Regions from separate parts of the Amycolatopsis sp. TNS106 genome, predicted to be linked through region 1. Evidence: predicted binding sites of a transcription regulator. Region 1 holds the regulator's gene; each other region holds the start of a gene.
The links. Region 1 encodes HspR, which represses chaperone genes until heat shock. Its sites were predicted from a motif close to ANNTTGAGTNNNNNNNACTCAANNT; they were not measured.

Region 1 (9,964 bases):
GACCCTCTCGCCGCACGGCTGGCGGTATTCGGAGTTCTGGGACATGGCGAGCGGGTGCGCGGGCTGGCCGGTGCCTTCGGCGTACCTGCCGCGGCCACAGCGCGTCCAGGGCACGGCACCGATCCTCGTGGTCGGCGGCGAACACGATCCGGCGACGCCGCTGGTGTGGGCGAAGGGGCTCGCGCGGAACATCGAGAACTCGACGTTGCTGGTCGACGCCGGGTACGGGCACACGGGGCTGCTCAACTCGGCCTGCGTGCGCACCGAAGAGGTGAAGTACCTGGTGAGCGGTGTCACACCCGCTCCCGGCACGGTCTGCCGGTAGATCCGGGAACAAGACGGCCGTGCTGCTCGTTGAGCCGGATGCAAGGTTGAGTGAGGGTGACTCAAGTCCGGCTTGACGGAAGCCCCACCATCCCGATACAACTTGCGTTGAGCCCACTCAAGCTGGGTCGAAACGTGCAGGTCACGAACTAGCAGGAGGATCACACCATGGCGCGAGCGGTCGGCATCGACCTCGGCACGACCAACTCGGTCGTCGCTGTCCTTGAGGGCGGCGAGCCGACGGTCATCGCCAACTCGGAAGGTTCCCGCACCACCCCGTCCATCGTCGCCTTCGCCAAGAACGGCGAAGTGCTGACCGGCCAGCCGGCGAAGAACCAGGCCGTGACGAACGTCGACCGGACCATCCGGTCGGTCAAGCGGCACATCGGCACCGACTGGAAGACCGAGATCGACGGCAAGGCCTACACCTCGCAGGAGATCAGCGCCCGCGTGCTGATGAAGCTCAAGCGCGACGCCGAGGCGTACCTGGGCGAGACCATCACCGACGCGGTCATCACCGTCCCCGCCTACTTCGAGGACGCCCAGCGGCAGGCCACCAAGGAGGCCGGGCAGATCGCCGGCCTGAACGTGCTCCGCATCGTCAACGAGCCCACCGCGGCGGCGCTGGCGTACGGCCTCGACAAGGGCGAGAAGGAACAGACCATCCTGGTCTTCGACCTCGGTGGCGGTACGTTCGACGTCTCGCTGCTGGAGATCGGCGAGGGTGTCGTCGAGGTCCGCGCGACCTCCGGTGACAACCACCTCGGCGGTGACGACTGGGACGAGCGCATCGTCACCTGGCTGGTCGACAAGTTCAAGTCGTCCAACGGCATCGACCTCACCAAGGACAAGATGGCGCTCCAGCGCATCCGTGAGGCCGCCGAGAAGGCGAAGATCGAGCTCTCCAGCTCGAACTCGGCCAGCATCAACCTGCCGTACATCACGGTGGACGCGGACAAGAACCCGCTGTTCCTCGACGAGCAGCTCTCCCGCGCCGAGTTCCAGAAGATCACCTCGGACCTGCTCGAGCGCACCCGCAAGCCGTTCAACAACGTCATCCGTGACGCGGGTGTCGCCGTCGGCGACATCGACCACGTCGTGCTCGTGGGTGGTTCCACCCGCATGCCCGCCGTGTCCGAGCTGGTCAAGGAGCTGACCGGCGGTCGCGAGCCGAACAAGGGCGTGAACCCGGACGAGGTCGTCGCCGTCGGCGCGGCGCTGCAGGCCGGTGTGCTCAAGGGTGAGGTCAAGGACGTCCTGCTGCTCGACGTGACCCCGCTTTCGCTGGGCATCGAGACCAAGGGTGGCGTGTTCACCAAGCTCATCGAGCGCAACACCACGATCCCGACCAAGCGTTCGGAGATCTTCTCCACCGCGGACGACAACCAGCCCTCGGTGCAGATCCAGGTGTTCCAGGGTGAGCGCGAGATCGCGGCGCACAACAAGAAGCTCGGCATGTTCGAGCTGACCGGTCTCCCGCCCGCCCCGCGTGGCGTGCCGCAGATCGAGGTCACCTTCGACATCGACGCCAACGGCATCGTGCACGTCCTCGCGAAGGACCTCGGCACGAACAAGGAGCAGTCGATGACGATCACCGGTGGCTCCGCGCTGCCGAAGGACGACATCGAGCGCATGGTCAAGGACGCCGAGGCGCACGCCGAGGAGGACAAGCAGCGCCGCGAGGAGGCGGAGACCCGCAACCAGGCGGAGACGCTGGTCTACCAGACCGAGAAGTTCGTCAAGGACAACGAGGACAAGCTGCCCGACGAGCTCAAGGGCAAGGTGAAGTCCGCGATCGACGAGGCCAACGAGGCGCTCAAGGGCACCGACTCGGCGAAGATCCGCGAGTCCATCGAGAAGCTGAACACCGCTTCGCAGGAGCTGGGCACCGCGCTCTACGCCAACGCCACCCCGGGCGCCGAGGGTGCCGCCGGTGAAGGCGCCGCCGGTGCGGCGGGCGCGGGCGCCGGCTCGCAGGCCAAGGCGGACGACGTCGTCGACGCCGAGATCGTCGAAGAGGACGAGAAGGACAAGAAGTGACCGGACGCTACGACGAAACCGAGGGCCAGGGCCCGGAGGAACCGGTGGTCGTGCGGGACCGTAGGCGGATCGATCCGCTGACCGGTGAGGTCCGCTCGGCCGCCCCGGAGGCCGAACCCAAGGAGGGGCCGAAGCACGCCGCTCCTGCCGAAGAGGCGGCTGTCCCGCCAGAGCCGGGGCCCGCGGCACACGCGGGCCCCGGCCTCGGGGAGTCCATTGTGGACGACTCCGTGTCGGTGGCCACCGGTCTGGAGAAGGAGCTGGCGGAACGCACAGCCGACCTCCAGCGTCTTCAGGCGGAGTACGCCAACTACCGCAAGCGCGTGGACCGCGACCGCGAGCAGGTCGTCGCCGGCGCGAAGGCGTCGGTCGTCAACGATCTGCTCCCGCTGCTCGACGACCTCGAGCGCGCGGAGCAGCACGGCGATCTGACGGGCGCCTTCAAGGCGGTCGGCGAGAAGCTAGTCGGAAGCCTGCAGCGGTCGGGGCTCGAGGCGTTCGGCGCGGAGGGCGAGCCCTTCGACCCGAGCGTGCACGAGGCCGTCCAGCACAGCACGTCGCCGGACGTCGCCGGGCCGACGGTCACCACGGTCATGCGCCGCGGTTACCGCTTCGGCGAACGCGTGCTGCGTGCGGCGCTGGTCGGGGTCACCGACCACGAGCCGGGCGGTTCCACGACTGAACCGATAGACCAGCCCGTCGGCGGCGAGCTGCCGCTCGAGGGCGAACTTTTCGATGAGAACAACCGCTGATCGGCGATACGGCGTGAAAGGAGGAGACGTTCGGTGAGTGCACGGGAATGGATCGGTAAGGACTTCTACCGTGAGCTGGGCGTCTCCTCCGACGCCACCGCGGACGAGATCAAGAAGGCCTATCGCAAGCTGGCCAAGGAGAACCACCCCGACGCGAACGCGGGCAACGCGGAGGCCGAGAAGAAGTTCAAGGCGGTCTCCGAGGCGTACGGCGTTCTTTCCGACACGTCCAAGCGCAAGGAGTACGACGAGGCCCGCCGCCTCTTCGGCTCCGGCGGTCCCGGCGGGTTCGGTTTCCCGGGTGCGGGCGGTGGCGGCGGTTTCGACGTCGGCGACATCTTCGGTCAGGCGGGTCAGCAGCAGGGCGGTTTCGGCGGTCTCGGCGACATCCTCGGCGGTCTCTTCGGCCGCCGCGGCGGCGCGGCCGGTGCCACCGCGAACCGTCCGCAGCGCGGCTCGGACGTGGAGACCGACGTCCGGATCGACTTCGCGGAAGCGGTCAAGGGCGCGACCCTGCCGCTGCGGCTGTCGAGCCCGGCGACCTGTTCCACCTGCGGCGGCAACGGCGCGAAGCCGGGGACTTCCCCGAGGACGTGCGCGACCTGCCAGGGCAGCGGGCTGGTCAGCCGGAGCCAGGGCGCGTTCGCGTTCTCGGAGCCGTGCCGTGACTGCCGTGGCCGCGGCACGATCATCGACGACCCCTGCCCGGAATGCGCGGGCGAGGGCATCAGCACCCGCACCCGCACGCTGACCGTGCGGATCCCGCCGGGCGTCGCCGACGACCAGCGGATCCGCCTGGCGGGCCAGGGCGAACCTGGCCGTGGCGGCGCGCAGCCTGGCGACCTGTACGTCCGCGTGCACGTCGCTCCGCACGCGGTGTTCGGGCGCAAGGATCTCGACCTGACGATCACCGTGCCGGTGTCCTTCACGGAACTGGCCCTCGGCGGCACGATCACCGTGCCGACGCTCGAGGGCAAGGTCTCGCTGAAGGTGCCGCAGGGCACGGCGAGCGGTCGCGTGCTCCGGGTGCGCGGCAAGGGAATCGCGAAGCGCGACGGCTCGCAGGGCGATCTGCTGGTCACCCTGCAGGCGGCCATCCCGGCCAAATTGGACGACAAGGCCCGTGAAGCGCTGGAGGCCTACGCGGAGGCCATGGCCGACCACGATCCGCGACCGGAGATCACCGAACTTCTCGAAGGCAGGTGAGCACGATGTTCGGCGGGCTGCCGCACGGTGCGGACGAGGACACCCCGGTGTTCGTCATTTCGGTGGCGGCGCAGCTTTCCGGCCTGCACGCGCAGACCCTGCGGTCCTACGACCGCCAGGGTCTCGTGTCGCCGGGCCGGACCTCCGGCGGTGGACGGCGTTACTCGATGCGGGACATCGCGTTGCTGCGCGAAGTGCAGCGACTGTCCCAAGAGGACGGTGTCAACCTCGCCGGCATCAAGCGGATCATCGAGCTGGAGAACCAGGTCGACGCGCTCCGTGCCCGGATCGCCGAACTGACCGAGGAACTGACCGCGGCGTACGTCGCCGCCGAACAGACGGCCGCGGCCGTGCACGCCTCCTACCGCAAGGATCTCGTCCCGCTGCGGCAGCAGACGGCGCTCGTGGTCTGGAAGCCCAAGAAGCGCACTTAGTCCGCTAAATGCGGGTCGACCAAGGTGGCAGGTTGCGAAAGCCACTTTCGCAACCTTCAACGTTGCGAAAGTGGCTTTCGCAACGTCGGCGGGCGGCAGGGGCGAGCGGTCGGACCAGATGGTCGCAGGGCCTGTGTCCCGAGGGGCCCTGCGCTATGCCGCCGACCTGCCCCTTCGTGCACCTCACGCCCGAGACGTGTCGCGAAAGCCACTTTCGCGACGTCTGATGTCCCGGAAGTGGCTTTCGCGACGCGTTCGCTTTACCTCACTAGCCGCATTCAGGTGACGAATCGCCTTATTGGCCGGGGACCAGGGTCCGGATCTGCTGGACCTCGCCGGTGCGCGAGTCCATGATCCGCTGGGCCAGTGCCTTCGCCTCCGGGTTCTTGCCGTCCTTCAGTTCGGTCCTCGCCAGCGCGACCCCGTTGTGCTGGTGCGCGACGAAGATGTCGGCGAAGTCGAGGCTGAACTCCGCACCATCCTTTTTGGACAGTGCTTCGAGCAGTCCCTTGTCGGTGAGCCCGTCGCCACCGTGATGGTGGTGCGCGTGCGGATCCGCCGAGCCCGTCTCGGGTTTGCCCCAGGCCTTCAACCAGTTCCGCATGTCGGAGGTCTCGGTCTGCTGTGTCGCCTCGATGGCGGCCGCGAGATTCGTCAGCTCCTGCTTCTGCCCCTGCTTGGCCTTCACCAGTTTGACGATCTCCACGCCCTGGTCGTTGTGGGCGATCATCATCTGCAGGAACATCACGTCGGCGTCGTTGTACGCCGCGGACGCACCCGCCGATTGGGGGACCGGGGAGAGCGGGGCGCCGGCGTTGGGGGGTGAGCCGTCGCCGGCCCCGCAGCCCGCGAGGGCCACGAGACCGGCGACGAGTACGACGGCCAGCTTCACTGCCGCGTCCACAGCGCGGGTGTGTTCGGCGGCTCCCAGCCTTGGATCGCCGTATGCGCCATCTGGCACCGGTAGGTGGCGCCGCCGTAGGTCACCGTGCTGCCGACCGAGTAGGACGTCCCGGCCGCCCAGGTGCCGCCGGTGGGCGGGTTGGTGGTGCTGGTCGGCGGGTTCGACGTCGTGGGCGGGTTGCTGGTGGTCGGCGGATTGCTGGTCGTGGGCGGGTTGCCGCCGCCGATCTGCAGGTCGATGCAGCTGTAGAAGGCCATCGGCGTGTCCGCGATGTTCCAGATGGCGAGCACCTTCTGGCGGCCGCTGAAGCCGTTCAGGCTCACCGTGTGCGACGTCGGGTCCTTCGGCGCGGAGTTGTTCCCGCTGATGTCGGCGATCTTGGTGCCGCCGATGTAGTACTCGTAGTTCGTGGTCCGGTGGTAGGCGGTGAACTTCCAGTTGAAGGTCACGCTGTTGCCGACCGACGCGGCGGGCCACGGCTTCGATTCGTCGTTGAGCTCGGCGAATCCGGGAAGACCACCGTTGCAGCTGCGGAGCCCCTTGGGGCCTTCGACGCTCTGCGGTTCGTAGACGATGGCACCGCAGCCGGAAACCTTGCCCTGGGCGCAGTTCGCTTGGCGGCTGGGCGGGGACAGCACATAGCCGTGGGCGCTGGCCACCTGCGGGATGGCCACGATGGCGATCGGGGCGAGGATCGCACCGGCGGCGGCTGCCACGAGCTTGCGTTTGACGGTCATGCCGGCTCCTGGGGGATGGAACGACGGTGTTCCCGTGAGGGGGAGCAATGTGGTCTAGACCATAAATCCGCCGGTGACCGCGGTCAATGATTCACTGACCTACTGCTGCGTCGAGACCAGGTGGAACAGCCGATCGGCCTAATACGAAGGACGCATCGCCTCAGTCCAGGGTGAAGGGGTCGTACTTGATCCGCGCCAGATCAGTGCCCGCGGCGATCAGTTTCGCGATCGTCGCCCGGATCATCGACGGCGACCCGGCGACGTACACGTCGCGCTCCTTCCAGGCGCCGCGCTGGGTGACCGCCGTGGCCAGCGTGCCGCGGTCGCCGCCGGCGATGGTGCCTTCCTCGGTCACCGGGGTCACCGTCAGCCAAGGACAGGTGACGGTGAGCCCGCGCAGTTCGTCGAGGGCGTAGAGGTCTTCCGGACGGCGGCCGCCGAAGAACAGGTGCACCGGCGGATTGTTCTTCCAGCGCGACATGTCGTCGAGCAGGGCGAGCAGCGGCGCGACGCCGGTGCCACCGCCGATCATCAGCAGCGGGCGGCTTTCCGTGTGGTTCACCGAAAGCGCGCCGAGCGACGGGCCGAGGCGCCAGACGTCGCCGAACCGGGTGTGGTGGACGATCGCGCGCGAGACCCAGCCGCCGCGCACGGCGTGCACGTGGAACTCCATCGTCCCGTCCTGGTGCGGCGCGGTGGCGGGCGAGAAGTACCGCCACATCCGCGGCCGCTGGGGGACTTCGACGCTGACGTAGCCGCCGGCCCGGTACGGAAGCGGCTGATCGGTGCGGACCTTGATCACGGCGACGTCGCGGGAGGCGAGGCGGTGCTCGACGACGGTCGCCTTCCACCACGCGGGTCCGATCTCCTTGCCCGCGGCCTCGCGCATGTTCTTCGAAATGACGCCGTACGCGGTGACCCAGGCGTCTTCCAGTTCCGGTGTCCAGTCGTCCTTCAGGAACCTTTTCAGCGCGGCGATCAGCGCGACGCCGACGGCGTCGTAATGGCGCCCGAGGACGTCGAACTTACGATGGTCACGGCCCAGTTGAGCGAGGAACGTGGCCAGTTCGTCGGGCCGGTCCACCATCTGGACGACGTAGACGAGTGCGCGCAGCAAACGATTTCGCTGCGTGGCCATGTTGATCGGGAACAGTGCCCTGGCGTCGGGCGAAACCGAGAAGAGCACGCCGTAGAAGTACTGGGACAGCTCTTCGGCCTTCGTTTCGACGGCGGCGAAACTCTCCCTGATGAGCTTGGCCATCTCGACGGTCTTGTCCGCCGACGGCGTTTCGATCAAGGGCGGAACGGGAATCGGTGAAGATCTCGACGAACTCGGTGGATGCTCGTACTTCACTGTTTCGGCAGTCATGGGTGAACGATTTTCTCCAGTTGGATCGGGCATATTCTCCAGACCCGATGTCATCGTGCTCGTGTTCCCCCGAGGGTTCCCGACTGTATGCCCGAACGTCGCGAAAGGATCCACGAATGGTTGTTTCCCGCTCGAACGGAGCAGACGATATACGCGCCGTCAACACCGTCTGGCACTAAGTAAAGGTGATCAAGCGAGCGGGACTTTCCTTGCTCACCAGTGGTTTTCGCCACCGGCGCGGGAAAGCGTGATCCGCCGATCGGGTGGGTTTTTCTCTGTGATTACCGCGTCACGTAACGGTAGGCGTCCCGTGGCTGATCACCATTGTGGAATCGAATTCCTAGTCGATGGTGAAGGGGTCGTATGCGATCTGGTCGAGCGCGCTGCCCGCGACCAGCATCCGGGACACCGTCGCGCGGATCATCGCGGGCGAACCGGCGACGAGGATCCGATGCCCCGGCCAGGATCCTTGCTGTGTAACGGCTTCCGCGAGCGTGCCCTGCACGCAGCCGGGGGCCTCTTCACCGTGTTCGACCACCGGTGTCACGGTGAGCCACGGGTTCGTGGCCGCGAGGGCACGCAGCTCGTCGAGGTCGTAAAGGTCCTCACGCGACGGTCCGCCGTAGAACAGCTGGACTTTCGGGTTCTCGCCCCACTGCGCGAGGTCGTCCAGGATAGCGCGCAGCGGCGCGATACCGGTGCCACCGGCGATCATCAGGACGCCGCGGCCGTCGGTCCGGTCGACCGAAAGCCTGCCGAGCGGCGGCCCCAGCCGCCAGACGTCACCGGGCTGCGTGTGGCTGACGATGGCGCGGGAAACCCAGCCGCCGTCGACGGCGCGCACGTGGAACTCGATGCCACCGTCCTCGCGCGGCGCGTTCGCCGGCGACAGGTAGCGCCAGAGCCTCGGCCGCTGTGGGACTTCGACGCTCATGTACTGACCGGGCTGGTACGGCACCGGGAATTCGGGCTGGACGCGGACCAGGGCGAGATCCCAGGTGAGCCGCCGGTGTTCGAGGACGGTGGCCGACCACGACGCCGGGTTGACGTCGGCCGCGGCGGCCTCCTGCATCGCGCGGGCGACGATGGTGAACGCCTCCGCCCAGGCCCGTTCGACCTCCGGTGTCCAGTCCGGACCGAGGTGGTTCTTCAGCGCGGCGAGCAGTGCGGTGCCGACGGCCTCGTAATGCCGCGGGATGACACCGAACTTGCGGTGGTCGCGGCCGAGCTGGGTCAGGAACGGCACGAGGTCGTCGGGCCGGTCGACCATCTGCACGATGTGGACCAGCGCGCGCACCAGCCTGCCGCGCTGGACCTCCATGTTGATCGGGAAGAAGTCGCGGGTCGCCGGCGCGAGGGTGAACAGCATCCCGTAGAAGAACTGGGAGATCTCCGGGATGAAGGGCTCCGACTTCGCCCAGGTGTCCCGGATGAGCCGCACCATCGCGGTGACCGCGGGCGGGGCTTCTCTCGGCGCCGAGGACCGCGGCACCGGACTGACCGCGTCGGCAGTCACGGGCTGGGAGTCGCTGATCGGGTAGCGCATGCCGGAAGACAGTTCCCCAATTTCACGGACGAGGATCCACTGGAGAAGAATTCACGGATCATTCACCTCTCCGGTCAGTGGCTGTCGGGCCGGTCGGCTGGTTCCGGCTCGTTCGCGAGACTAGCCGCCGAGAGCCCTTTTGCCCGCATCGTTGCTCCGGACGGGTGTACTCGAAACCGGCCCGCAGTGGGGGATCTCACGAGGTAAATAGTTGTCTTACGCAAGTGTCGCCGAATAAAGTTGTACTGTACAAGTAGCCAGGAGGCACCGATGAGCTCCGCCGACGACGCCAGGGTCGAACTGATGCGTGAGTTGAAGGCCGCCTCCCAGCTGCAGCACGCCTGGATAATGCAGGCCTGGCAGGACGACCCCGGCCTGCATCCGGCGGCCGCGATGCTGTTGTCCGACCTGGCGAAGCACGGCGAAGCGCGCCCATCGGAGTTGGCCAAACGACGCTTTGTGGACCTTTCGGTCATAAGTCGTCAAATTTCCCAGCTGTCCGCGGCGGGCATGGTGGACCGCCGTCCCGCGCCCGAGGACGGCCGTGCGTCGATCATCAGCATCTCCGAGCGCGGCCGCGAAGAACTGGGCCGCAGGCGGGCCGGATATCTGGAGTTCATGGAGCGCGCGCTCGGTGACTGGGACGACGAAA
Region 2 (9,964 bases), 870 kb from region 1:
CTCGGCGCCGCGCGAACGCAGGTACGACAACGCGATCTGCACCGACTCCTTCATCACGTCACCCAGCTGGCCGGTCAGGGACAGTCCGGTCGAGCCCGACTCCGGATCCGCCAGCGACGCCTCGATGTAGAGGACGTCACCGCCGGCGCCGGTCACGGCCAGGCCGGTCGCCACGCCCGGGGTCGATGTGCGCTGCGTCGACGCGGGCAGTGAGGACTCGGGCAGGTGCCGTGGGCGGCCGAGGTAGGTCTCGAGCCCGTCGGCGTCGATCGTCAACGGCAGCTCGACCTCGTCGAGGGCGACCTTGGTCGCCACCTTCCGCAGCACCTTCGCGATGGTCCGGTTCGCGTTGCGCACCCCGGCCTCCCGCGTGTATTCGGCGGCGATGCGGCTGAACGCGCCGTCGGTCAGCGTGACGTCGTCCTTGCCGAGACCGGCACGCTCCAGCTCGCGGGGAAGCAGGTGGTCACGAGCGATGGTGACCTTCTCGTGCTCGGTGTAGCCGTCGAGGGTGACCAGCTCCATCCGGTCCAGCAGCGGGCCGGGGATGGTCTCGAGCGCGTTCGCCGTCGCCAGGAACACGACGTCGGACAGGTCCAGCTCGACCTCGAGGTAGTGGTCGCGGAAGGTGTGGTTCTGCTCCGGGTCCAGCACCTCCAGCAGCGCGGCCGTCGGGTCGCCGCGGTAGTCGGCGCCGACCTTGTCGATCTCGTCGAGCAGCACGACCGGGTTCATCGAACCGGCTTCCTTGATGGCGCGGACGATCCGGCCGGGCAGCGCGCCGACGTAGGTGCGGCGGTGACCGCGGATCTCGGCCTCGTCGCGGATGCCGCCGAGCGCGACCCGGACGAACTTGCGGCCCATCGCCTTGGCCACGGACTCGCCGAGCGACGTCTTGCCGACCCCGGGAGGACCGGCGAGCGCCAGCACCGCGCCCGAGCGACGGCCGCCGACCGGGCCGAGCCCCGACTCCGCGCGACGTTTGCGCACGGCCAGGTACTCGATGATGCGTTCCTTCACGTCGTCGAGACCGGCGTGGTCGGCGTCGAGGATGTCGCGCGCGGCCGCGATGTCGTGGACGTCGGTGGTGCGCTCGTTCCACGGCAGTTCGAGGACGGTGTCCAGCCAGGTGCGGATCCAGCCGCCCTCCGGGGACTGGTCGGAGGTCCGCTCCAGTTTGTCCACTTCGGACAGTGCGGCCTTCTTGACCGCGTCCGGCAGTTCGGCGGCCTCGACGCGGGCGCGGTAGTCGTCGTCGTTGGCCGTGCCGTCGAGTTCGCCCAGCTCCTTGCGGATCGCTTCGAGCTGGCGGCGCAGCAGGAACTCCTTCTGCTGCTTCTCCATGCCCTCCTGGACGTCCTTGCGGATCGTGTCGGTGACCTCGAGCTCGGCCAGCTGCTCGCGGCTCCATTCGAGCGCCTTCTCCAGCCGCGTGGAGACGTCGAGCGTGGTCAGCAGTTCGAGCTTCTGCTCGGTCTTGAGGTAGGACGAGTTGCCCGCGAGGTCGGCGAGCGCGGACGGCTCCTCGACCTCCTGGACGGCGTCGATCATCTGCCAGCCGCCGCGCTGCTGGAGGATCGCGATGACGACGGACTTGTACTCGGACGCCAGCTTCGCGGAGTTGTCGTCGGTGGTCTCGGCGGCGACCTCGGCGTGCACCCAGCGGGCGGCGCCGGGACCGTCGGCGATGTGGCCGACGACGGCACGGCGGGTGCCGCGCAGCAACACCGCGGTCTTGCCGCCGGGCACGCGCCCGATGCGCTCGACGGTCGCGATGGTGCCGAGTTCGGCGTACTCGCCGTGGACGCGGGGGACGATCAGCACTTCGGCCTTCGTGGCGGCGCTGGACCGGATCCCCGGGAAGGAAGCCTGGGCAGGCGTGGTGGCCTGGGCGGACTCCACCGCGGCGCGCGTCTCCGTGTCGGCGAGGTCGAGCGGGACGATCATGCCCGGCAGCACGACGTCGTCATCGAGCGGGAGGACGGGCAGGAGGCGGTTGTCGGTCATCTGTGCACTCCTCGGTTAGTTGAGTCTGTCTAGCTCAACTCTCCGATCGACCCGTTTGTTTCCTTCCCGCGTTCGCCGTCAGCGATCACTCATGCCTCCGACCTCTAACGCCCAACGCGTCGCGTTTAGGGGGCTAAACGCGACGCGTTGGGCTTAAAGGTCGGATGTCAGGGGTGGACGGCGACCCCGCACCAGGCGAACGGCCGGGCACCTTCCTCGTCCCGTCGCAGCTCCCGCACCGGCCGCCAGTCGGGCAGGTGGACGACGCCGGGCTCTAGCAGCGGCCAGTCCCCGAAGAGCGGCTCGATCTCTTCGCGGTCCCGCATCCACACCGGGTTGCTCGTCTTCCGGTACTGCTCGACCATCCAGTGGAGCCCGTCGGCGTCCTCGCCCGTCTGGCCGCCGAAGCTCATATGCGACAGCCCCAGCCAGCTGCCGGGCGCCAGCGCGTTCCGGTAGGTCGCGACGAGCGCGGGCGGATCGTCGTGCGGTCCGGCGAAATGCAGGACGGCCATCATCATCAGGCACACCGGCTGGTCGAAATCGATCAGCCGCAGCGTCTCCGGATGCCGCAGCACGTCCTTCGGCCGCCGCATGTCCGCCTGGATGATCCCGGCCCAGTCGGTCGCCTCGTGCCGTTCGAGGATCAGCTCCGCGTGCGCCACCGCCACTGGTTCGTAGTCGACGTACACGACCTTCGCCGTATCGCCCGGCTCCAGTTCCTCCTGGACGATCTCGTGCACGTTCCCGGCGGTCGGGACACCGGAGCCCAGGTCGATGAACTGGCGGATCCCGGCGTTCAAGGCCGCGCGCACGACCCGGTTCATGAACTCGCGGTTGTGCCGCGCGCCCGGTTTGACCCACCGCCACTGCTTTTCCAGCGCGCGGGCGAACTCACGGTCGACCGCCCAGTTGTGGGTCCCGCCGAGGAACCAGTCGTAGATCCTCGCCGCGGACGGCTTTTCGGTGTCGACCCCGGTCGGCGCCACCGGGGCCGCGTCATCGTCCCTCTTCACGAAATGAGCCTATCGGGATCAGGGCACCGCGGGTCGGCGCTGCCAGTACGTCCAGAGCGGCCGGTAGCCCTGTGCGTACCAGAACGGCGTCGAGCGCGGGTTGGCCAGCGCGTGGTGCAGCAGCACGGCTTCGGTGCCGCATTCGTCGAAGACCTGGTGCGCGTGCGCGGCGAGTGCCGTCCCCACTCCGCTCGATCGCGCCGGTTCGGCGACCGCCAGCGACGACAGGTAGCCGACGCGGTCGGCCGCGACCCGGCCGCCGATCCACCCCGTCTCGCCGGGGAACTGCACCCGGACCATGCCCAGCGGGCGGCCGTACAGTTCGGCGATCCACAACGTCGGATTTTCGCGGCCGACGTGTTTCGACAGCTCCGCCGTGATCGTTTCCTCCGCGCCCTCGCGCAAAGTGACAGAACCGAACTGCGCGTCGTAACGCTGCAATTCCAGTTCGAGTCCGACGGCGGTTTCGAGATCGTCCGCTTCGGAGGGCCGGATGTGCACTCCGGGAGTGGCGGGCGGTCCCGTCACGGCGAGCCGGTCGGCCGGGCGGACCGCGATCACCAGCACCGGCGCGAAGCCGCGGCGCAGCAGTTCGGCCGAGCCGGGGGAGTCCCGGCTGGGCCGCACCACGGTCGCCGCGGTCTCGACATCCCCAGGTGGGGCCACGGTCTTCAGATGTTCATCCCATCGGGTGAGTAATGCGTCAAGGGCCGCTTCCGGACGTGGTCCGGTGAGTCGCGCTTCGAGGCGATGTTCGACGAGCGCCCGCCACGGAGAGTCAACAGAATCGGGACCCGCTTCGGTCCGTACCGACAATCCGGCGGCGGCCGAGTCGCCTGCCGTCGCGGAGAGTGACACGGAGCCCTCGACAGGCTCCAGTGCAGGCATTTCGGGGAGCAGGGCGTCCACGGTGGCGAGCCGCTCGGCATGCCCGGCGGCGATGGCGTGGCTATTCATAGGGCTATTCAAGCCCCTACTCGCGGGTCCGCCGGGAACTTCACGAGATCGGCCGGGGCGTGGCGCCAGGTGACTTCCGGTAGTCGGAAGGAACGCGAATAACGCTCCCATTTCACCCCTTGGTCCACGCAGGTCAGCGCGACGCGCCCATTGTTAACCCTGGGGTGATCTCATACTGTCTCGAATGGGACTCGGGTACGCCCTCCGGGGTACTGTATTGCCCTCGTCCCCGAGGTCGCGGTAGGACAAGACCGGTTGGGCAGCCGGGAAGGAAGGTCGGATGCCGGACACGAACGGCAGGCCCGGGAGCGCCGCACAGGCGGCAGCGGGCAAGGGAGGCGCCGTTACGGAGGCTCGTACCGACGAGCGACGATTCCGCGTCTACACCTTCGCGGTCCTCACCATGGGCATCGCCGCCGCGGCCGCGGTCAGTCTCTGGCTGGACTTCGAGGCTTCGGACGACCTGTTGTGGATCGGGCCGATCCTCGCGCTCGCGTTCCTCCTCGCCGAACAGCTCGGCATCAACGTCGACGTCCGCAGCGGTATCTCGTGGACGATCTCGTTCACCGAGATCCCGCTGGTCATCGGATTCTTCGTCGCTCCCTTCGAAGTCGTGCTCGCCGCCCATCTCGCGGCGGGCATCGGGACCTTGCTGGCCCGCAAGGTCGCGGGCCGCGTGCTCTACAACGCCGGCGCCTTCCTGCTGGAGATCACCGGCGCGTTCGCCGTGGCAGGACTGGTGAAGCAGGCCTCCGGCGCCCAGGACATGACCTGGATCGCCGCGCTGGCGGGCACTTTGACCGCGCCACTGGTCAGCACGCTGCTCGCGCTCGCCGCCGTCCGCGTGCTGCGCCGCCGGATGCGGGTCAGCACCGCGATCCGGCTGACCGGCCGCATCCTCGTCGTCGGCTTCGTCAACGCTTCGGTCGGTCTTTCCGGATATTTGGTCATTTCCGGGACGCCGAAGGCCTGGCCGCTCGTGCTGGCCGTCTTCCTCGGGCTCACCGCGTTGTACTGGGCGTACTCCGATCTGCTCCGTGAGCAGCGCGACATGGAAGCGCTGTCCGACGTGAGCCTCATGGTCGCGCGATCCGGGCAACAGGCCGCCGCGCGGCCCGCCGGGCGAGCCGACGAACTCGTCGGCGGGGTCGACGTCCGCGAATGGGCGACCATCGCCGAACGCATCAAGGATCAGCTCGCCGCCGGCCGGGTCGTGCTCAGGCTGCGGCTGGAACCGAAGGACACCATGCGGATGGTCGTCGCGGGCGACGAGCTGCCGCCCGTCGACCCGGCCGCCGACGATCCGCTGCTGCGCCTGCCCGGCGCGCACGTCCGGCATTTCCGGATCACCGAAGCCAATCCCGACGTCCGCTCCGCGTTGCTCGACCGCGGCGCGCAGGAGGCGCTGGTCGTCCCGTTGCGCAGCGCGAACCAGCTCCTCGGCGTCGTCGAAGCGCACGACAGGCTGTCCCGCTGGCGCGGGTTCGGCAAGTACGACGTCCAACTGCTCGGCACGATGGCCAGCCACCTCGCGACGTCGCTGGACAACCGGCGTCTCCTCGCGACCCTGCGCCACGACGCCTACCACGACCCGCTGACCGGCCTGCTCAACCGGCCGGGCTTCCGCCAGGTCGCCAAGGAACCGTTGCGGGAACAGGTCGACGCGGTCGTGCTCCGGATCGACCTCGACGTCTTCTCCACCGTCAGCGACGCACTCGGCTACGTGTGGGCCGACCGGATGGTCATCGCCGCGGGCCGCCGGATCCGTGACGCGCTCGGCCCCGACGTCCCGCTCGCCAGGCTCGAAGGCGCGTCCTTCGCGGCGCTCCTCGTCGGCTGCGCGCCGGAACGCGCCCAGGCCGCCGCGGAACTGCTGCGCGCGGAGCTCGTCGCCCCGTACCCGGTGGACCGGCTCTCCGTCGAAGCCAACGCGATGATCGGCTACGCCACTTCGTCGGCGGAAGACGACGACCAGGTCGACGTCGACGGGCTCCTGCAGCGCGCCGACGTCGCCGTCCGCGCCACCAAGGGCGGCGAAGAGGTCCGCGGCTACATGGCCAGCATGGGCCAGATCTTCATGCGCCGGTTCCAGATGGTCACGCAGTTCCGGCAGTCGCTGGAAGAAGGCCAGCTGAGCGTCCACTACCAGCCGAAGATCACCTTGCCGAACCGCCAGATCCAGGGCGTCGAGGCGCTCGTGCGCTGGGTGCACCCGGAGTTCGGCAGGCTCGGCCCCGACGAGTTCGTCCCGGCGATCGAAGCGGCAGGCCTCATCGGTGTCCTGACGTCGTTCGTGCTCGAAGAGTCGTTGAAGCGCGTGCGCAAATGGCTCGACGAGGGCCTGCGCATCTCCGCCGCGGTGAACCTCTCGGTGCGGAACCTGGCCGACGAGGACTTCCCGACGAAGGTCGCGCGCGAACTCGACCGTTTCGGCATCCCGCCCGAGCTGCTCACCTTCGAGCTGACCGAGTCCGGTGTGATGTCCGACCCGCAGAAGGCGCTGCCGATCCTGCGGGAGCTGCACTCCCTGGGCATCGTGCTCGCCGTCGACGACTTCGGCACCGGGTACTCGTCGCTGGCGTACCTGCGGCAGCTCCCGGTCGACCAGGTCAAGATCGACAAGAGCTTCGTCCTCGGCATGGGCACCGACCTCGGCGACCTCGCCGTCGTGCGCTCCATTGTCGAGCTGGGCCACTCGCTCGGCCTCACAGTCGTGGCGGAGGGCGTCGAGGAGGACGTCGCGCGGGATCAGCTCGAGGCGATGGGGTGTGACGTGGCACAGGGCTACCTCATCTCGCGGCCGCTGCCGGAGGACCGTCTGGAGGCGTGGCTGCAGGCTCGCACGGCACGTTCGCCGGGGCGGCACTCCGAGACCGTCCTGACCCTGCTGACCTGAGGTTTTGCGGTAAGGGGACCCCCCTGAAATCGGGGTCCCCCGAAGTTGGTAATCTTTCCAAGTCCTCGCGAGAGGCAAGGCCCCTTTAGCTCAGTCGGCAGAGCGTCTCCATGGTAAGGAGAAGGTCTACGGTTCGATTCCGTAAAGGGGCTCGCGACCTCAGCCGCGTCACGTAAGCGTGTCGCGGCCAGGTTCATGTAAGGCGGTGTAGCTCAGCTGGCAGAGCAAGCGGCTCATAATCGCTGTGTCGCCGGTTCAAGTCCGGCCACCGCTACGCGGTAATCCTGGGTATCCCAGGCCTAGTAGAGAAGGAAATGCTGTGGCTGCCACTGACGTGCGACCGAAGATCACGCTCGCGTGTGAGGAGTGCAAGCACCGCAACTACATCACCAAGAAGAACCGGCGCAACAACCCGGATCGCCTGGAGATGAAGAAGTTCTGCCCGAACTGCGGTACGCACCGGACTCACAAAGAGACCCGCTGAGCGTCTAGCGGTTCTACCTGTCTCACCCGAAGCCGTCCTGGTCACCAGGGCGGCTTCGGGTATTTTTCGGGTTCGGTAGCCTGCTCGGGTGGCCTTGGACCAGTCGTTCACCGGGCGGGTGTACCCGCCGACCAGTACCTATGAAGTGAGTCGCGAGAAGATCCGGGAGTTCGCCGACGCGCTCGGCGACGCGAACCCGCTCTACCGCGACGCCGAAGCGGCGAAGGCGGCCGGCTACCTCGACGTCATCGCCCCGCCGACGTTCCTGACGATCATCAACCTCGCCTCGATCAACGCGATCGTCACGGACCCCGAGCTGGGTCTCGACTATTCGCGGATGGTCCACGGCGACCAGCGGTTCACCTACACGCGGCCGGTGCACGCGGGCGACGTCCTTTCGCTCACCACGTACATCGACAACATCATGACCCGCGCCGGGAACGACTTCATCAACCTGCGCGCCGAGATCTCCGGCGCCGACGGCGGCCCGATCGCCACCACGAACGCCCAGCTCGTGGTCCGAGGGGAGGACGCGTGAGTACGTTCACCGCCGGGGAAGAACTGACCCCGCTGACCATCGACGTCACCCGCGAGCAGCTGGTGCGCTACGCCGGCGCGTCGCTGGACTTCAACCCCATCCACTGGAACGAGGCCTTCGCCAAGGAGGTCGGCCTGCCGGACGTCATCGCGCACGGGATGCTGACCATGGCGCTCGGGGCGCGGCTCGTCACCGACTGGCTCGGCGACCCCGGCCGCCTCGTCGACTACTTCGCGCGCTTCACGCGCCCCGTGGTCGTGCCGAACGACGGTGTGGCGACGATCGAGTTCACCGGGAAGGTCGCCGTGGTCAACGACGACGGCACCGCCCGCGTCGACATCACCGCCAAGTTCGAGGGCAAGGCCGTCCTGGGCAAGGCGCAGGCGGTCGTCCGTAACTGACCTCGAAGCGGAGCAAGGGACCTTTGCTCCCACTCGCTTAGCGTGCCTAAGTAAGTGGGAGCAAAGGTCCCTTGCTCTCTTTTCGCAGGTCACGAAGCTCGAGAAGCCTGCTTCGCGCGCTTAAGCGACCGTAAGGCGCATGGCGGGACCAATGACGCCCACTGTGTGGATTTCGAGGCGTTGGACGACCCGAAATCCACACAGTCCCGCGTGACAGGTCCGGTCATGCGGCCGCGCGCACCGCCAACCAAGCCCACCACAGCTCAAGCCGGCTTGAGCAGCTTTCCGATGACCTCCGCCATCCCTTCCGCGCCCCGCGCATTCGGGTGCAGCGGCGCCGCGGGCACGGAGGGAGCGGGGCCTTCGATCCATCGCCGGTTCGCGGCACTGCACATGTCCCGCCCCTTGCTCGCTGTCGACATGTCGGCGAAGCCGGCTTCGTGTTCCTTCGCCGTCTCCTGGAGCGCGGTGTTCAGTCGTTTCAGCGAGTCGCGGAAGTACGCCACGTCACCCGCGCCGACCGGCACGACCGGCCAGCAACCGGCGTCGTCGTCCGGGAGCACCGTCGGGTATCCCACGACCACGATGCGCGCCGAAGGGGCTTTCGAGCGGATCTGGTCCAGGATTCCGCCGAGCCGCCCCGCCGCGGCGGTGATCCGCTCGGCCAGCTGGTCGCGCCCGCCCGCGGTCAGCTGGGTCTTACAGGGCGAAGCGGTCTGTACCTGCGTCGAGCACTGGCTCGCGAAGCCGACGAAGCCCACGTCGTTGCCGCCGATCCCGACGGTCACGAGAGTCGTGTCGCCGTCGACGGCGTCGAGTTGCGGAGCGTTCGTGCCGTCGCGGGTCTTCTGCTCACCGGTGAGGTGTTCGGTCGTGGCGCCGCCGCAGCTGGCGTCGACGAACTCGGCCGGGCGCAGCTTCGCGGCGAGCAGGCTCGGATAGTTGTTGTCCGATCGGTCGCACCCCGGCGGCGCGCCCACGGGCCGTCCGGTGCCAGGCGAAGCCGTGTAGGAATCTCCCAGCGCCACGTACCGTCCTGAGCCGTCCGAAACGGTCACTCCCGCAGGTGTCACCGACGTCCCACGCTCCCACAGGTGGTAAGCGATCCCCAGGACGGACAGCACGATCACCAGGAAGAGGCAGCCTCCGCCCGTTCTCCGCTGCGTCACCCGTTCGTTGTACGCGACCTGGGTCACCTTTGTCACCGGTCCGCTCGTCGGTGAACGACGCGTGAACGGGTGATCTCAGGTTGCCTGAGACATGGATCACGTTCAGGGTGGTGCCCGTACCTGCCCCGAGGAAAGGCGAAAACCGTGAGCCTGAACTTGAACAAGCTGGTCGACAAGGCATGGGAAGACAAGGGGATCGGCGAGTTGCTGGACGCGCCTCCCTCCGCACTCGAAGGCCTGACGAAGAAGCACGACGAACTCCTCGCCGAGCTCAAGATCAAGACCGTGCGGGACCTAGGCAACTGGAAGTACGCCGCGAAGGCCCACGCGCTCGTCCAGCTCGCCGACGGCGAATCCTGACCTCCGGAAGGCCCTTCCCGGTGAACCGGGGAGGGCCTTCAGCCGTGGGGGACGAGGTCGCGCAGTCCGGCGGCGAGATCGAGTGCGTGGTCGACGTCCCGCGCGAGGTAGTGCGGGTCGACGAAGGCTTCGGCGA
Region 3 (9,964 bases), 4.4 Mb from region 1:
ACGGTTTCGTGACGGGGACTGGGACACGCCGGAGCGCTACCTTTGTTTTCGGCAGAACGGGGCCTCGTGTTAACGGATCCGGCGCGGATTCGTCCGATCGGTTCGCAACGACAGCAGGGTGTTGTCGCGCTGTGAACGGCATGTTAATTGTCCACAATGGACAGTGATTCGGCGGTCCTCGCGCACCGCCGTCTCGTCGGCGCGATAGCCTCCCGCGAATCGAACGTGGCTCAATGCCACGGGTTCGGGCCCGGCCGGGTCAGAATGGGCCGGCCACGACCGGCCGACGAAAGGATCGCCTTGCCCGTCTCCACGACCACGGGAACGTGGCGGCGCCTGTTCGCGGCCTGCGCCGCCACCGGAACGCTCGCCGCCTGTTCGGGCGAAGATCCGCCACCGCCTGTCACCGCACTGTCGGCCTCGTCGCTCTCGCTCCCCACAGCGGTGTCCAGCGTGCCGGTGCCGCCGATCCCCTCACAAACCGCGCCGAGTCCATCCACCGCCCCGAATCCCGCCCCCGAACCGAAACCCGCTGAACCGGTACAGGGATCGTGCGGAACGGTGACCGCGGCGAGCGGGCTGACCCTGCAGGTGCTCAACGGCCCCGGCGTGTCCTGCGCGGACGCGACCGGGATCGTCGCCTCGTTCCACAAGAGGATCGCCGGACGCCAGTCCGCGGGCTCGGACGAACCGGTCAGCGAGACCGTGGAGGGCTGGCTCTGCGTCTCCGGCGCTCCCGCCGCGCAAGGCGGCACCAGTTGCAGCAAGGGCGAACAGAACGTGTTCGCCGCCGTCGTCCCCGTGGAATGAACCGAATGAACCACCCCCGAGAAGAAGGGCCCATGAAGAGCCTCGCCGTACTTCCCACCGCGCTCGCCGTCGTCCTGCTGAGCGGTTGCGGCGCCGATCCCGCTCCCGCGACCGCGCCGCCGCCGTCTCCCGCCCCCACGGCCGACCAGGTCCTGGCCGGTACGCCCTGTGGCGAGGTCACCGGCTTCCAGGGCGCGAAGAACAAGGTCGTCGTACGCGGGAAGGCCGAGTGCGCGGAAGCGACGCAGGTGCTCACGGACTACTTCGCCAAGCTGACGCCCGCCGAGGCGGCGTCACCGCAGGGACCCGGTCCCGTGGTGGTCGGGGCCTGGACATGCGGGAGCGGGCCGAACGATCCGGTGACGAGCTGCTCGACCGAGGACGAGCGCCAGATCGAAGCGACCCGCTCCTGAGCGACAGTGGGGCGCCTCCGGTACGACCGTCGGCAGTCAGTTCACCGGAGCCTCAACAGGACTTCGCGTTCGAGTTCGCCGACGAGTAGGTACTCGGGCCGATACCCGGGCGGGACCACGAAACAGACGAGACCCGCGGTGCCGTCGAAAGCGCCGGGCGCGCCAGCGCAATCCTTGACCCGCTCCGGCTCGCCATGCGCGTCGGCCGACAGCTCCAGTGGCGTGCCGCCGAGGCGGGACGCCTCGATCCGCAAGGTGAGGACGTGGAATCCGCTCAACCACGCCTCGGCTCCGTCGGGCGGTCCGGACCTGCTGTCGAGCACGCGCACGGCCGCCTCTCCGGAGACGGCGGTCTGTCCACGGGCGAACACCGGCGGCGGTCCCCCTAGGTCGCGCCGGAGTTCCCAGAAGTTCGGGACCGGGTCGGCCGCCTCACGGTAAGCCGTCCCGCCGAACCCGACCGGTGTCAGCACGACGAACGCGGCGAAGGCCAGCCCGGCCAGGAACGGCGGCGACTTCCGCGCGACTCCCGGTCTCGCCACTTTGACCAGTACGACGGCCGCGAGCACCAAGAACGCCAGGCCGAGGGACATCGCCGCGATCTTCTCCCACGGATGGTGGGCTTCCACGACCCTGTCCGCCCCGCGCACGGACAACACCCGGTCCGTCATCGACGAAAGCCGGGCGACCACCGGATCCGCGAGGCCGAACGCGTCTCGTGTCGGCACTTCGATCGCGCGGCCGTCTTCGGTGATCGCCAGGACGTCGTAGGTGGTATGCGGGCCGTTCTGTCCTTCAGTGGTCTTGGAGTTCCACTCCGAGACCACCGCGCGCACGTCGTAAGTGCCGGCCAGCCCTTCGACGGCCCATCGTCCGGCGAAGGACGCGACGGCCCCCCAGACGACCCCGATCACGAGCGCGAGGACCATCGTGTCCGTTCGCCGCCCGTCTTTCCGATCCAGTTCCGGGAAGACCACCAATACCCCCTGTCCGGCTCAGCCAAGCTTATGGGCCGACGCCGCCGCACAGCACGGGATTTGTACCCACCCCCTTGCGATCCCAGGTAAGAGTCGTCTAGACTCAAACTATGCTCACCAGGGAAGACGCCGTGACGATGATCGAGAACACGGTCGACGCGGCCGCTCTGTTCGCCCGCCATCGCTATCGCGAACTGGCGGCGGTGCTCCACCCCGACCGCAACCCCGGCGACGAGCGCGCCCACCGCGCCGCCGCCACCCTCAACCGCCTCCACGACGACTGGAAGCGCGCCCGGCACCAGACGGTCACCACGGCGACGTCCGCCTACACCCTCATCTCGCCGCACGCGGTGGGCAGCGTCGCGACGACCTACCGGACCACCGGGCCATATCTGGTGAAACTCGTCCGCGACCCGGCGCTCAACCCGTTGATCCACGCCGAGTGGGCGGCATTGCGCACGCTCGACGGCTTCACCGAACGGCACCGGTGGCTGCGCCCCTATTACCCGCGGCTGCTGGACACCTCGGGTCCGGTGGCCAGGGGCGACCGCGCGTTCAGCGTCCTCGATCCGCTCGTGGACGGGTTCGTCACCCTCGCCGATATCGGCAAGGCCTTTCCCGGCGGGCTCGACGGCCGCGACTACGCGTGGATGCACCGTCGCCTCCTGCGCGCCGTGGCGGGCGCGCATCGCGCGGGTGTCGTCCACGGGCACCTCACCGCGGACAACGTGCTCGTCCACCCGGGACAGCACGGCATCGTCGTCGTCGGCTGGTCCTTCGCCGTCGAGGACGGCTTGCTCCCGCTGGCGGCGGACAAGTCCGTCCAGTACCCGCCGGAAGTCCACAAAGGACTACCGGTGACGGCGGCCACCGACGTCCACATGCTTCACCGCATGATGCTGGAACTCCTGGCACCGGGCGAAACCCGCCAACGCGAATTCGCGACCTGGTGCACACAGGACAACCCGGCGCAACGGCCCGACGCCGCCGATCTTCTCGACGAATACGACGCGCTGCTCGACGACCTCTACGGCCCCCGCACCTTCCGACCTTTCACCATCCCCGAGACAGGAGCCTGACCATGGGACACGGACACTGGGACGACAACGCCTACGCCGCCGCGAAGACTTTCCGGCGGGCCAAGGGCGAGGACGACTTCGGCTACACCGCCGATCTGCGCTCCAAGCCCGCGAAGGACTGGAAGGTGGCGCCCGCGCTCGACCCGCTGAACGCCGTCCGGGAATGCCGGGATTCGGCCGACCACGCCGATTCGACGCCGATCGCGGTACTGTTCGACGTCACCGGCTCGATGCGCCGGGTGCCGCGGGTCATGCAGGGCAAGCTCGGCAAACTGCACGGCCTGCTGAAGCGCCGGGGCTACTTGACCGACCCGCAGGTCCTGTTCGGCGCGATCGGCGACGCCGACAGCGACCGGGTCCCGTTGCAGGTCGGGCAGTTCGAATCGGACAACCGGATGGACGAGCAGCTGCGCACGATCTTCCTCGAAGGCGGTGGCGGCGGGCAGAAGAGCGAGTCCTACGAACTGGCCGCCTATTTCATGGCCCGGCACGTCGTGACCGACGCGTGGCAGAACCGCGGCCGCAAGGGCTACCTGTTCATCATCGGCGACGAGCTCAACAAACCCGCGCTGGAGGCGCGCCACATCCGCCGGGTGATCGGGGACGACGTGCGGGAGGACATCGACCCCGCTTCGGTGTACCGGGAGCTGGCCCGCAAGTGGCACGTCTACTTCGTGCTGCCGAACCAGTCGTCGTACTACAACGACCCGGAGATCGGCGAACACTGGAGCGGCTTGCTCGGCCAGAACTTCCTGAAGCTCGACGATCCCGGCGCGGTATGCGAACTGATCGCGGCCACCATCGGGCTGGAAGAGCGGGTCGTCGACGTCGACCGGGCGCTCGCCGACCTCGCGGACGTCGGCTCGGTCGCCGAAAGCAAGGCGGTCGGCAAGGCGCTGGCGAAGCTGGGCGCCAAGTCGGTCGTCACCTCGGCGGTGCCGGAGCCGGGCGGGCCGAGCGACGTGGTGCTGCGATGAATCTCCTGGACGGTGTCTCTCAAAGCGCGCTTTCGGATTTCCGAAGCCTACGGCCGAAAAGAAACGCGCGCGCGTGTCCTCACCCAACCAGCCGACCTCGGTTCGAGAAACACGCCCTGGACGGACACGTGGTGGTGGTCGGCCTCGGCTTCGGCGACGAAGGCAAGGGCGCGGTGGTCGACGCGCTCTGTGCCGCCCGGCCCACCACCGCCGTGGTCCGCTTCAACGGGGGCGCGCAGGCCGCGCACAACGTCGTCGTGGGCGGGCGGCACCACACGTTCAGCCAGTTCGGGGCGGGCACGTTCGCCGGCGTGCCCACCCATCTGTCGCGGTTCGTGCTGGTCGAGCCGTTCGCGCTGGCCACCGAAGCGCGGCGGCTCGAAGCGGCGGGCGTCCGGAATCCGTTCTCGCTGCTGAGCGTGGACGGCCGGGCCCTGCTCACGACCCCGTTCCACATCCACGCCAACCGGGCACGGGAGGAAGCCCGGGGTGTGAACCGGCACGGCTCGTGCGGGAAGGGCATCGGCGAGACCGTCTGGTACTCGCTGTTGCCCGGGGCCGCGCCGGGTGACGTGGTGGAGAACCAGGAGGTGACCGGGACGCCGGGGGAAGCGCCCACGGTCGCCGACTGTGCCCGGCCGTCGGTGTTGCGGCGCAAGCTGGACGCGCTCGCGCGGTTCTACGCCCCGCTCGCCACGCCACCGCACAGTGTGGACGAACTGGTGGCGCTGTACCGCGATTTCGCGGACGCGGTGCGGATCACCGACGGGGACGAAACGGGACGGCTGGCGGATTCCGGACGGCTGGTCTTCGAGGGAGCGCAGGGGGCTCTCCTCGACCAGCACCACGGATTCCATCCGCATACGACCTGGTCCACCACCACCCCGCACAACGCCCGCGCACTGCTGGGCGGGCGCCCGCACGCCGTCCTGGGTGTCACGCGGACATATCTCACCCGGCATGGCGCGGGCCCGCTGCCGACCGAATCCTCCGCCGTGCTCGCCCGCTTTCCGGAGGCGCACAACGAAACCGGCGAATTCCAGGGCGCGTGGCGGGCGGGCCATCTCGACGCGGTCCTGCTGGAGTACGCGATCGCGGCCTGCGACGGCGTGGACGCGCTCGCGGTGACCCACCTCGACGCGACCGGGCTGAAGGTCGTCCCCGCGGACGGCTCCCCCGTCGTCGACCTGCCGGATCCGCTGGCGTGGTTCGGCGCGCGGCTGCCGGTGGCGGTCACCGGGTACGGCCCGGACAGGGCCGGTTACCGGGTCGCGGAGGCAAGGTCGACAATCAACGCGTGATCGAGTCGACGCCGGTGTCCGTTGACGTGCTCGTGGTGCGGTTCGCGCCCGGCACCAGGAAAGTGCTGCTGGGAATCGCACCGCGAGCCGCCGAGCCCTTCGCGGGGGAACTCGCCTTGCCCGGGGTGCTGCTCGGGCTCGGGGAACGGCTGCGGGAGGCGGCGCACCGGGCGGTGGTCGGCAAACTCGGCCTGCCGTCGGACGCGCTTTCGGCGACGGGACAGCTCGCCACCTTCGACGAGCCGAACCGTGACCCCCGTGGTCCCACCCTCTCCATCGCCTTGTGGGCCACGGTGGATCCCGCCCTCGACGAGCCGGGGAACGTGGTGTGGCCTCCGCTGGACGAGGTCCCGCCGCTGGCTTTCGACCACGACCGGATCGTGGCGGACTGCCGCCCGATGCTGGCCGAGCGGCTGTGGCGGGACGTCGCATTCACCGCCGGGCTGCTGGGCCGGATCTTCACGACGGCGCAGGCGCTGGACGTCACCGAAGCACTGACCGGGGATCGCCCCTATCCGGCCAACCTCGGCCGGACGATGGAGCGGGTCCCCGGTTTGCGGCGCACCACCGAACACGCGGCCGCCCTCCCCAAGGGAGGACGGCCGCCGTCGTTGTGGCGCTGGGAGTGACTCAGATCCCGCAGGAGGACGCCGACCAGAAGCGCGTCGACCGGTGTGCCACGTGGGTGTGATCGTTGTGGCCGGGGTAGCCCGGCCCGAGGATCTCGGCGAACCCGTGGTTACGGGCCTGCTTCGCCAATCCGCAGAAGCCCTGCGAGCCGGCGCCGAGGTCGACGGCGTCGCCGTAGAGGTGACGGCTGTTCGTCGCGCCGCCGACGGCGTTGTTGCAGGCGACGCTGCGGAAACCACCGTTGACGTCGATCGGCCGGTCACCCATGGCGTGCCGCATCGCCTGCAGCTTCCACATCGAGACCAATGCGTTGGCCTTCGCCGTCGCCGCTGAGACGTTGCCGCCCGACCAGTCGGAGTTGCACCGGTTCAGTTCGGCGTAGGTGAAGTTGATCGGCGTGCAGTCGTCGTCCTGCAACGCGTAGAGCTTCGTGAACGTGGCCGATCCGGCGATGCCGTCCGCGCCCAGCCCGTACGCCTGCTGGAACCGGGTGACCGCGGCCTTGGTGCCCGCGCCGAACTGGCCGTCGATGGCGAGCACGCCCCCGTAACCGGGGTAGCCGGCGACCCGGATCTGGAGTTGCCGGACGTCCTCACCGGACGCGCCCTCGGACAACGTGCGTCCCCAGGAGTAACAGGCGTCGGCGACGGAGACTTCGCCCGCCGTCACCGGGCCCGGATCGGCGGCGGCCGGGGTGGCCACCGCGGTACCGAGCCCGGCCACCAGGGCGAGCATCGGCAGGAGGAAACGAATGCGCATGACAGGAACACCTTTCAAGGCAGGGAAGGTGAGACCCGTGACCCCCACGGGTTGTCAACGATTCACTGCACGGGATGCTAACGCGGTTCCTGCTACCGCGCTGTGGGTCGTTCGACCCACACGGCCGGGTCCATCACGCGTGTTCGGAGGCGTATCTCGCGTGTCTGAAGACGTAACTCGCGTGCTTGGAGGCGGAACACACCGGCTGGGCGAGTTACGCCTTCGAACACGCGAGATACGCCTCTGATCACGCGAGTTCGGAGTTCGGGCCGGTCAGCCCTTCAGCTGCGGGAAGTCCTCCTCGCGGAACTCCCCCGCCGGCCGCCCGTCGGCCTCGTTCTCCCGCCCGCGCAGTTCGACGCGCCGGATCTTGCCGGAGATCGTCTTCGGCAGTTCGGTGAACTCCAGCCGACGGATTCGCTTGTACGGAGCCAAATGTTCCCGGCAGAAAGCCAGGATGGACACCGCGGTGCCGGCCGTCGGTTCGTGACCGTTCGCCAGGACGACATACGCCTTCGGCACCGCGAGCCGGATCGGGTCGGGTGCGGGGACGACGGCCGCTTCGGCGACCGCTTCGTGTTCCAGGAGGACACTTTCCAGCTCGAACGGCGAGATCCGGTAGTCCGACGCCTTGAAGACGTCGTCGGTCCTGCCCACGTAGGTGATGTAGCCACGTTCGTCGATCGAGCCGACGTCCCCGGTGTGGTAGAAGCCGTTCGCGAACGCCGCGGCGGAACGTTCCTCGTCGTCCGCGTACCCGGCCATCAGCCCGACCGGTCGCTTGGCGAGGTCGAGACAGATCTCGCCCTCGTGCGCCCGTTCGCCGGTGACCGGGTCCACGAGCGCCACGGTGAAGCCCGGCAACGGGCGGCCCATCGAGCCCGGCACGACGTCCTGCCCGGGCGTGTTGGCGATCTGGACGCTGCTCTCCGTCTGCCCGAAACCGTCGCGAATCGTGACGCCCCAAGCCTTTTCGACCTGGTCGATCACTTCGGGGTTGAGCGGTTCGCCCGCGCCGACCACCTTGCGCGGCGGTGTCTTCAGCACGGTCAGATCCGCTTGGATGAGCATCCGCCACACCGTCGGCGGGGCGCAGAAACTGGTGATGCCGCACCGGTCCATCTGCGCCATCAAGGAGACCGCGTCGAACCGCGCGTAGTTGTAGAGGAACACCGTCGCCTCGGCGTTCCACGGCGCGAAAACGTTGCTCCACGCGTGTTTCGCCCAGCCGGGCGACGAGATGTTGAGGTGGACGTCGCCCGGTTCGAGCCCGATCCAGTACATTGTGGACAGATGGCCGATCGGATACGAGACCTGGGTGTGTTGCACCAGTTTCGGCTTCGCGGTGGTCCCTGACGTGAAGTACAGCAGAAGCGGGTCTTCCGCCGCCGTCGGGCCGTCGGGCGTGAAGGTGTCCGCTTCCTCGTAGGCGTCCACGAAGGACCGCCAGCCCTCGACGGGCTCACCGACGGCGATGCGCGTGTAGTCGCCTTCGACGTTCTCGAGCTTGTGCGCGTCGACGGACCGGATCACCACGTGCTTCGCCGCGCCCCGCTCGACCCGGTCGGCGAGGTCCGCCGGGCCGAGCAGGGTCGAGGCCGGGATGATGACGGCGCCCAGTTTGATCGCGGCGAGGATCGTCTGCCACAGCTCGCCCTGGTTGCCCAGCATCAGGATCAGCCGGTCGCCCCTGGCCACGCCGAGCGAGCGCAGCCAGTTCGCGACCTGGTCGGACCGGCGCGCCATCTCCGGATAGGTCCAGCGGTTCTCGATGCCGTCCTCTTCGACGATCCACAGCGCGTACCGGTCCTGATTGGCCGGATCGGCCGCGACGACGTCGAACCAGTCGAGCGCCCAGTTGAACTCGGCGGGCCGGGGCCAGGTGAAGTCCCGATAGGCGGTTTCGTAGTCCTCGCGATGGGCCTGCAGATAGTCCCGTGCCTCGCGGAACGTGCGGTATGCCTCCGAAGCGCTCACGATCGTCCTCCTGGTCCGTGGTGGGCCGCCGGTTCTTTCTACTCTCCCTTGAACTCGGGCGCGCGGCGCTCGAGGAAGGCCTGCACGGCCTCGCCGAGGTCCTTGCTGGGCAGGAACGCCGCGTTCCAGGCCGAGACGTAGCGCAGGCCGTCCGCCACCTGGCGTTCGGTGTTGGCCGACAGGACGTTCTTGGTGCCCTGCACGACCAGCGGCGGGTTCGCGGCGATCTCGGCCGCCAGCTTGCGGGCTTCGGCCAGCAGGGTGTCCTGATCCACGTGGACGTCGTTGACCAGGCCGATCTTCTCCGCGCGGGCGGCGTCGATGTCCTTGCCGGTCAGGGCCAGTTCGCGCAGGTGTCCCTCACCGATGATCGGCGCGAGCCGCTGCAGGCTGCCGAGGTCGGCCACGATCGCGACCTTGACCTCGCGCACGCTGAACTTCGCGTCGGCGCTCGCCAGGCGGATGTCGGCGGCCGCGATCACGTCGACACCGCCGCCGATGCACCAGCCGGAAATGGCCGCGATGACCGGTTTGCGGCATTCCGCGATCGAGGACACACTCGCCTGGAGCGTCTTGACCTCGTCGAGGAACTTCGTCCGCGGGCCGGCGAGCGCGTCGCCGCCGAGCATTTCGCCCCAGCTGGGCATCATGGCCGGCAGGTCGAGCCCGTAGGAGAAGTGCTTGCCGCTCCCGGTCAGCACGACCGCCCTGACCTGCGGGTCCGCGTCGAGCGCACGGAAGACGATCGGCAGCTCTCGCCAGAAATCGGGGCCCATCGCGTTGCCCTTGGACGGACCGAGCAGCGTCACTTCGGCGACGTGCCCGTCGATGTCCACCTTGAGCGAAACGAGATCGGGAAGACTGTCAGCTGTAGCGGTCATGAGGTCATCTTGACTCATGTGATTGACAGGCTGCCAACGGCCACTGTGCCGGGGCGGTCACGAGATGCTTTCCTGATACCGACGAGTACTACCGGTGAGTACCCGATGATCGACGAAGGACGGTGGGACCATGAGCCCGGCCAGCAGCGCCACCGCGGTC

Region 2: a site for HspR is predicted at 2,024-2,048, ahead of lon (endopeptidase La). Genes of this name have one in related genera too.
Region 3: a site for HspR is predicted at 2,286-2,310, ahead of CVV72_RS09890 (adenylate cyclase). Genes of this name have one in related genera too.

Annotation. Positions count from the first base shown of each region.
Region 1 covers NZ_CP024972.1:6,588,801-6,598,764, forward strand. The annotation lists gene CVV72_RS30205 (alpha/beta hydrolase) at 1-325, shown strand, start outside; gene dnaK (molecular chaperone DnaK) at 493-2,364, shown strand; gene grpE (nucleotide exchange factor GrpE) at 2,361-3,116, shown strand; gene dnaJ (molecular chaperone DnaJ) at 3,150-4,322, shown strand; gene CVV72_RS30225 (heat shock protein transcriptional repressor HspR) at 4,328-4,756, shown strand; gene CVV72_RS30230 (DUF305 domain-containing protein) at 5,052-5,660, opposite strand; gene CVV72_RS30235 (lytic polysaccharide monooxygenase) at 5,645-6,397, opposite strand; gene CVV72_RS30240 (globin domain-containing protein) at 6,558-7,658, opposite strand; gene CVV72_RS30245 (globin domain-containing protein) at 8,107-9,210, opposite strand; gene CVV72_RS30250 (MarR family winged helix-turn-helix transcriptional regulator) at 9,583-9,964, shown strand, end outside.
Region 2 covers NZ_CP024972.1:5,722,327-5,732,290, reverse strand. The annotation lists gene lon (endopeptidase La) at 1-2,007, opposite strand, end outside; gene CVV72_RS25910 (SAM-dependent methyltransferase) at 2,175-3,023, opposite strand; gene CVV72_RS25905 (GNAT family N-acetyltransferase) at 3,042-3,980, opposite strand; gene CVV72_RS25900 (bifunctional diguanylate cyclase/phosphodiesterase) at 4,261-6,876, shown strand; tRNA gene CVV72_RS25895 (tRNA-Thr) at 6,956-7,028, shown strand; tRNA gene CVV72_RS25890 (tRNA-Met) at 7,078-7,150, shown strand; gene rpmG (50S ribosomal protein L33) at 7,196-7,360, shown strand; gene CVV72_RS25880 (MaoC family dehydratase N-terminal domain-containing protein) at 7,449-7,898, shown strand; gene CVV72_RS25875 (MaoC family dehydratase) at 7,895-8,299, shown strand; gene CVV72_RS25870 (SGNH/GDSL hydrolase family protein) at 8,563-9,495, opposite strand; gene CVV72_RS25865 (hypothetical protein) at 9,613-9,828, shown strand; gene CVV72_RS25860 (TIGR03619 family F420-dependent LLM class oxidoreductase) at 9,867-9,964, opposite strand, start outside.
Region 3 covers NZ_CP024972.1:2,194,188-2,204,151, forward strand. The annotation lists gene CVV72_RS41570 (hypothetical protein) at 301-810, shown strand; gene CVV72_RS09880 (hypothetical protein) at 843-1,223, shown strand; gene CVV72_RS09885 (hypothetical protein) at 1,265-2,200, opposite strand; gene CVV72_RS09890 (adenylate cyclase) at 2,311-3,279, shown strand; gene CVV72_RS09895 (hypothetical protein) at 3,282-4,256, shown strand; gene CVV72_RS09900 (adenylosuccinate synthetase) at 4,385-5,557, shown strand; gene CVV72_RS09905 (NUDIX domain-containing protein) at 5,554-6,186, shown strand; gene CVV72_RS09910 (D-Ala-D-Ala carboxypeptidase family metallohydrolase) at 6,188-6,946, opposite strand; gene CVV72_RS09915 (AMP-binding protein) at 7,220-8,923, opposite strand; gene CVV72_RS09920 (crotonase/enoyl-CoA hydratase family protein) at 8,962-9,804, opposite strand; gene CVV72_RS09925 (alpha/beta fold hydrolase) at 9,935-9,964, shown strand, end outside.